DNA from 3 places in the Halomonas sp. SL1 genome. Region 3 is predicted to be linked to each of the others. Evidence: predicted binding sites of a transcription regulator. Region 3 holds the regulator's gene; each other region holds the start of a gene.
What was found. The regulator FliA, encoded in region 3, starts transcription of late flagellar genes. The targets are predictions, from matches to a motif close to CTAAAGTTNNNNNNNNNNCNGCCGATA.

Region 1 (2,260 bases), on a different contig from region 3:
AGGAAGGCGAGCGCCAGGTGCAGGTTGCCGGCGAGACCATGGAGGAACTGGTGCAGAGCGTCACTCGCGTGGCCGACGTGCTGGGCGAGATCACCAGCGCCACCGGCGAGCAGAGCGACGGCATCGGCCAGGTCAACGTGGCGGTCTCGGAGCTGGACAACATGACTCAGCAGAACGCCGCCCTGGTCGAGGAGTCCACCACCGCCGCCGAGCACCTCAAGGCCCAGGCCGAGCACCTCGCCGATCTGGTCGGCGGCTTCACCCTGGCCCAGCGCTCCACCGGCGGCGCCCCGGCCCTCGGCGGTGGTCAGGCACGCCCCGCGGCGCTGCCGCACACGCACAGGGAGGAAGAGCCGGCCTGAGGTGTCGGAGCCTTTCGCCCCCTCTCCCGAACGGAAAAGCCCGGCCATATGTGCCGGGCTTTTTGGTGTCTGAAGCCAAGGCGGGGCCGCGTCAGGTGGCGAGCTCCTGAGCCCAACGGTAGAGCGTACGGGCGCTTTCGACGGCCACGGTCTCGTGCGCATCGAGCGTCAGCGAGGCGTTGCTGTTTCCTCCGCCCTGCCGTGCGGCCTTCATCTGCTGAGCGTAGCGCGACATCAGATGCTCGAGATTCATGCGTATCATGGTGAGCTTCAGCTCGAACTCGGCCTGAAGCTCCTCCAGGCCGACACGCTCGGCGGCATTCGCGCAGCGCTCGATGCGGTCTTGCAGCGTGTTGTCCACAAGCCGCCTGGTGGCCTGGAGTCTGGGGATAAGGTCGTGGGCGGAGAGAATTTCGGGCATGGAGGCTGCCTGATGCGGAAGTGGCGCTTCAGCCATCGGCGGGATGCCTGATGGCTTTAGATGTCCACCAGGTCAATTCCAGTACCAAGCCGATCTCGATGCATGTCTTGGGAACATTTGGTCAGGGCCCTAAAGTGCTTCATGCTGCTGCCGATACATCAGGAAGATTCCTTACAGCACTCATCAAGAGGCGATTACCATGCCAGCCATTTCAGCACTCGGCGTCGGGTCCGGTCTTGATCTCAATGGCCTGCTCGATCAGCTGCGCTCCTCCGAGCGTCAGAGACTCGTTCCGATCTCGGAGCAGAGAACGGAAGAGCAGGCGAAGATCTCGGCCTATGGCAGGCTGCAATCCGGCCTCGAGAAGCTGCAGGGCGCGGTGGATACGCTCAATGATGCTTCCACCTACACCAATCTCACGGCGAATGTGCAGGGCGATGGCATGACGGCTTCCGTCGGCGAGGAAGCCAGCGCCGGGCGCTACGAGATCACCGTGAACCAGACCGCGCGCGCTGGTAGCTTGGCCAGCCAGGGCGTAAGTGATCCCAGCGCGGCGCTGGTCGGTGCAGGCGGGGACACCCTGACGCTCACCTTCGATGGTCGCAGCGATAGCACGGTCACTCTTGCCGAAGGGGATTCCCTCGAGGACATCCGCGATGCCATCAACGCGGATGATGCGGCAGGCGTCGATGCCTCCATCATCAACGATGGCGCCAACTCGCGTCTGGTGCTCAGCTCGCGTGAGAGCGGCGCTGATGCGGGGATCGAGAGCATGTCCTTTGCCAATGCGTCCCTGACTGGTGATACCAACACGAAGCAGGCGGGCCGAGATGCTTCGCTCGATATCAACGGAATCCAAGGCATCACCAGCTCCACGAACCGGGTGGAAGATGCCATCCAGGGGGTAACGCTGGAGCTGGATCCATCTTCCGCGGGAGAGACACTGAGTCTCGGAGTTGAGGCGGATACCGAGTCGCTGAAGGAGTCGGTGCAGGCGTTCGTCTCGGCCTACAACGAGATGAAGTCCACCGTGGGTCGCATGACCGATGCTACGGGAGATGTAGAGACCGCGGGTGAGCTGGTCGGCGATCGCACGGTACGTACCATCGAGTCGCGTCTCAGCCGGGATCTCACCAACCCCATCAGCGGCGGCGACATGGAGATCATGTCAGCGGTGGGCATCTCTCTAGATGATAGCGGTCGACTTGAGTTGGATGAGGACAAACTGGACGAGGTGATCGCCGACAACCCCGAGGGCTTGCAGGGCTTCTTCGCCGGCACGACCGAGGAGGGCGGCTTCGCCGGTCGCCTCGGTGGCAGCCTCGACAACATGCTCGACAGCGACGGCATGGTCCAGCGTGCCATCGACAGCTCCGAGGGGCAGGTCGAGCGCATCGAGGACCGCTTCGATCGTACCGAGCAGAGCATCGAGCGCACCGTGGAGCGTTACCGCAGCCAGTTCAGTCAGCTGGATGGG
Region 2 (2,260 bases), on a different contig from region 3:
CAGCGGCCGGAGCACGTTGGCCCGCACGCCCCAGATCACCACCAGCACGATGGCCAGGGCGCCGCCCAACGCCGCCAGCAGCGCCAGGTTCAGCCAGCCGGCCACCGCCGAGAAGCGCTCGGCCAGACCGTCCCCACGCTCGACGGCACCGGCGAAGAAGGCATCGGCGCCGTCCATGAAGGCCTGGCTCATGTCGCTGACCCGGGACTGGCCGGAATCGTAGCCGCCCGCGTCCCCCTCCTGCAGCAGCATGAGCTGCAGCGAGAGCCCGGTACTGAACAGCGACTGGAAGCGTGAGGCCAGCGCCTCGCGGGCCTCCTGTTGCGACTCGGCCACTGGCAGCGCCTGGAAGCGCTCGAAGGCCGCCTTGGCCTGATCCATGTGCCGCTCGGCCTGTTCGAGGATGGGCCCCGGGCGGTCGAAGGAAGGCACCCGCACCAGGTGAGCGGCGCGATCCATCGCCACCTGGGCGCGCAGGGTGGCGATGTAGGCGCGGTTCAGTGCCCGGGACTGGGCGACCTGGACGTCGCGCAGCGTGTCGAAGGCACTGCGGCCGTGGTGGTTGGCGTAGAGGCCGAGGGCTCCGGTACCGAGGATGATCGCGGTGAAGGCGATCAGCACCAGGAACCAGCTGAATCGGATGGTCATTCGATCGAGGAGGCGCATCGGAAAACCTGTCGCTGATGAAGGGGCGGGCACCGGGCCCGCAGGAAGGCATGCCCGGCGTTATATCAGCGATTTATGACATTAAGATTTCGTCGACTTCTTCCATGAATGGCAGCGAAACAAAAGGCATCTCACGCTATCGCTGCCATTCAAGATATCTCGTCCGCAGCCGATAACTCGCTCCGTGTCCAACCCTCATGCTCAACGAGAGACCCTTATCGAGAAGGAGCGTCTTCCATGTCAGATGCCGTTAACGAGATCAGCGCGAGTCGCACGACCCAAACCCCCGACGGCAGCACGCCGCGCCGCCGGGTGGAGCAGGTCCTGGCCGGCTGGCTGCCGCCCGAGGAAACCGCCGCCACAGGATCGGTGAACCAGGGCGAGCTGGTCGCACCGGTGCAGCGGATCAATGAGGTGATGCGCCCCTACGGGGTGGAATTCGAGCTCAGCGAGACCACCTCGCGAGTGGTCACCCGCCTGGTGGACCGGGACACCCGCGAACTGATTCGCCAGATCCCTGCCGAGGAGGTGATGCGCGTCGCCGAGCATCTGGAGGAACTTCAGGGCAGGCTGATCGATCTGGAGGCCTGATCGAGCGCGATCAGACCTGCATGTTCATGATGTCCTTATAGGCCGTCACCAGGCGGTTGCGGACCTGGAGCCCCATTTCCGAGGCGACGCTGGCCTTCTGCATGTCGACCATGACGTCGTTGAGCTCGACGCCCGGCTCGCCGGCCTGGAAGGCCTTGGCCGAGTCGGCGGCCTGGAGCTTGAGCTCGTTGATGCGCTGGATCGAGGACTGAAGCTCGCCGGCAAAGCCGCCGTTGCCCACGGCGGTGTCGAGCTGCTGCCCCTTGGCGGCCTCACCGCCGGCCTGGGTGGCCAGCGACTGCATCTGGGCGAGCGCCGAGGCGAGAGCGGGTGAACTCATCGGGGACCCCTGTGATGGACATGGTGATCGATGGAAGCCAAGGCTAGCAGCGCGCCCTTGGCCACCATGCCGGCAATTGACGCGCAAAACTCGGGTTTTTCATACCTTTGGCGTGACACCCCCTGCGGATAATGGCCGTCATCACAGTTCCGCCCCGGACGGGCGGCGAATCGCGACGGACGGGAACGCAGTCGATGCCTTCATCTAGAGCCCAGGGTCCAGGCGTCATCTCCGACGGGAGGCCCGCATGAGCAGTGGCGCCTCCGCCACCGGCGGCCAACAGGCCCAGACCTCTCCCTTCGCCCAGCTGTCCCGGCAGCTGCGCGGCAGCCCCCTGATCGCCCTGCTGATCGTCGGCGCGGCCGTGGTCGCCATCGCGGTGGCGCTGCTGCTGTGGGCGCGCAGCCCCGACTATCGGGTGCTGTTCAGCAACCTCAGCGAAGCCGACGGCGGCAGCATCATCAGCGAGCTCGACAGCCGCGGCATCCCCTACGAGTTCAGCGCCGGCGGCCAGGCGCTGATGGTGCCCGGCGACCGTGTCCACAGCTTGCGCCTGCAGCTGGCCGAACAGGGCCTGCCACGCGGCGGCAACGTCGGCCTCGAGCTGATGGAGAACCAGGCCTTCGGCATCAGCCAGTTCGCCGAGCAGGTCAACTACCAGCG
Region 3 (2,260 bases):
CTGGAGGGCCTGCGGTGATCGCCGGGGATCAGGCGGCCGGGCTGCGCGCCTGGGCCGAGCGGTCCGGCCGGGCGACCGGGGGCGCGGCGCCCGCGGCCCCGGTCGAGGCGCCGGCCTCGCGCGACACCGAGCCGGCGCCGAGTGCCACCCTGGTGGTGGTCGGCCTGCCCGGCACCTCGGCGGAGCAGGCGGCCCGGGTGACCGAGCTGTTCGAGGAGTGGGCCGGCCGCGGCCGCCGCTGGGTGGGCGACCCGCGGCGCTGGAAGGTGGTGCCGTTGGCCGTGTCGAGCCCCCACCTGGCGGCCCTGGTCGAGCAGCAGCCGCGCTGGGCCCTGTGGGTCGGCAGCGACGCCGAGGCCTTTCGCCGCGCCTTCGGGGTGCTGGCGCGCCTGGCGGCCGCCGGCGGGCCGCGGCGGCTGCTGGCGGTACATCCTCCCGGCATGTCGCGCCTCGGCCTGCTCGACAACCTGCGCCAGGCGGCGGGCCGCTACCTGGGCATCGACCTGCTGGTGATGGCATGAGGCGTGGCGCCGTGGCGGGGGCGGCCCTGCTGGGCTGGCTGCTGGCCGCCCCGGCATCGGCGGCGGGCAGCTGGGTCGCCGAGGCGCCCGGGGTTCGGGCCGCCGTGGCCGGCCGGGAAACCCCGAGCCGGGCCCTGACGCCGCCCCCGGCGGCGACCGGCGGGCGCATCGCCGAGGTGCGCTGGCGCTTCCGCGCCCCGGCCGGGGCCGCGCTGCGGGCGCGGCTCTGCCATCCGGCCGGCTGCGTGACGCTGCCCGCCCGGCGCGGGCACACTCGGGCCCTGGCGGGGCTGCCTGCCGGCGAGGCGCTGCGTTTCCGCTTCACGCCGACCGGCGCCGACCCGGTCCGCGTCCAGGGGCTGCAGGTGATCGTCAACTATCGGTGAGGCTCGCAAGAGGGCGAGGCACGTATGTATACCGCACAAGGCAAGATCGAACAGGACACGCTGCTGGATGACTACATGCCCCTGGTGCGTCGCCAGGCCCTGGCGCTGCAGGTACGCCTGCCGGCCAGCATCGAGCTGGACGACCTGATCCAGGCCGGCACCGTGGGCCTGCTGGAGGCCCTGGGGCGCTTCGACGCCGCCCAGGGGGCGAGCTTCGCGACCTTCGCCAGCCAGCGCATCCGCGGCGCCATGCTCGACGAGCTGCGCAGCCGCGACTGGCTGCCGCGCAGCGTGCGCCGCAATGCCCGAGCCGCGGACGAGGCGGCGCGTCGCCTGGAGCAGGAGCTGGGGCGTCCGGCCGAGGAGACCGAGATCGCCGCCGCCCTGGACATGGACCTGGAGGCCTATCGCCGGCTGCTCAGCGACACCAACAGCGGCCAGCTGCTGCCCTTCGAGGAGCTGATGGCCGAGGGCGGCGAGGGGCGCATGCTCGAGGGCGGCGCCCCCGAGACGCCCTTCGCGCAGCTGGTGGATCAGCAGCAGCGCGCTCGGCTGGTGGCGGCCATCGAGGCCCTGCCCGAACGCGAGAAGCTGCTGATGGGGCTCTACTACCAGGAAGAGCTCAACCTCAAGGAGATCGGCGCCGTGCTCGGCGTCACCGAGTCCCGGGTCTGCCAGCTGCACAGCCAGGCCGTGGGGCGGTTGCGCGGCAAGCTGCGCGATGCCTGAGGCGTGGGCGAGAAAGGCCTGCGCTCGACGATGTTTCGCTCCACGCCTGGCCATCTATAAAGCTTTCGGCCATCCAGGCCGATAACCACTCATTGTCCGTCGTCCTAGAGACAGGGAGCCCACATGAATCCGTCCACGCTGATCGGGATCCTGGCGAGTATCGTGCTGCTGGCGAGCGTGCTGCTGTTCACCGCCGAGTCGCCGCAGAGCTTCGTCAACCTGCCGGGGCTGGCCATCGTGCTGGCCGGCACCCTGGCCGCCACCTTCATCAGCTATCCGCTCAAGGAGGTGGTACGAGTGGTGCGCCTGGTGGGGCTGGTCTTCCGCCGCGAGAACACCTACACCCGCGACGACATCAAGGAGCTGGTCGACATGTCGCGGCTGTGGTTCAAGGGCGACGTGCGGGCCGTGGAGGCGGCCCTGGAGCAGACCCGCAACCCCTTCCTGCGCACCGGCATCCAGCTGGTCATCGCCAACACCAAGGAAGAGGAGATCTTCGACCTGCTGCGCTGGCGCATCGCCCGGCTCAAGGCCCGTGAACACGCCGAGGCGCAGATCTTCCGCACCATGGCCACCTACGCACCGGCCTTCGGCATGATCGGCACCCTGGTGGGGCTGGTGAAC

Region 1: fliD (flagellar filament capping protein FliD) is a predicted target of FliA. The motif match lies at 913-939, and genes of this name have one in related genera.
Region 2: C9J49_RS16190 (flagellar protein FlaG) is a predicted target of FliA. The motif match lies at 815-841, and genes of this name have one in related genera.

Annotation. Positions count from the first base shown of each region.
Region 1 is NZ_PYUQ02000024.1:51,660-53,919, forward strand. It holds gene C9J49_RS15465 (methyl-accepting chemotaxis protein) at 1-362, shown strand, start outside; gene C9J49_RS15470 (hypothetical protein) at 454-783, opposite strand; gene fliD (flagellar filament capping protein FliD) at 983-2,260, shown strand, end outside.
Region 2 is NZ_PYUQ02000030.1:5,629-7,888, reverse strand. It holds gene C9J49_RS16195 (methyl-accepting chemotaxis protein) at 1-648, opposite strand, end outside; gene C9J49_RS16190 (flagellar protein FlaG) at 904-1,257, shown strand; gene fliE (flagellar hook-basal body complex protein FliE) at 1,268-1,597, opposite strand; gene fliF (flagellar basal-body MS-ring/collar protein FliF) at 1,845-2,260, shown strand, end outside.
Region 3 is NZ_PYUQ02000006.1:19,130-21,389, forward strand. It holds gene flhF (flagellar biosynthesis protein FlhF) at 1-18, shown strand, start outside; gene C9J49_RS02240 (hypothetical protein) at 15-521, shown strand; gene C9J49_RS02245 (flagellar protein FlhE) at 518-907, shown strand; gene C9J49_RS02250 (RNA polymerase sigma factor FliA) at 932-1,636, shown strand; gene C9J49_RS02255 (motility protein A) at 1,760-2,260, shown strand, end outside.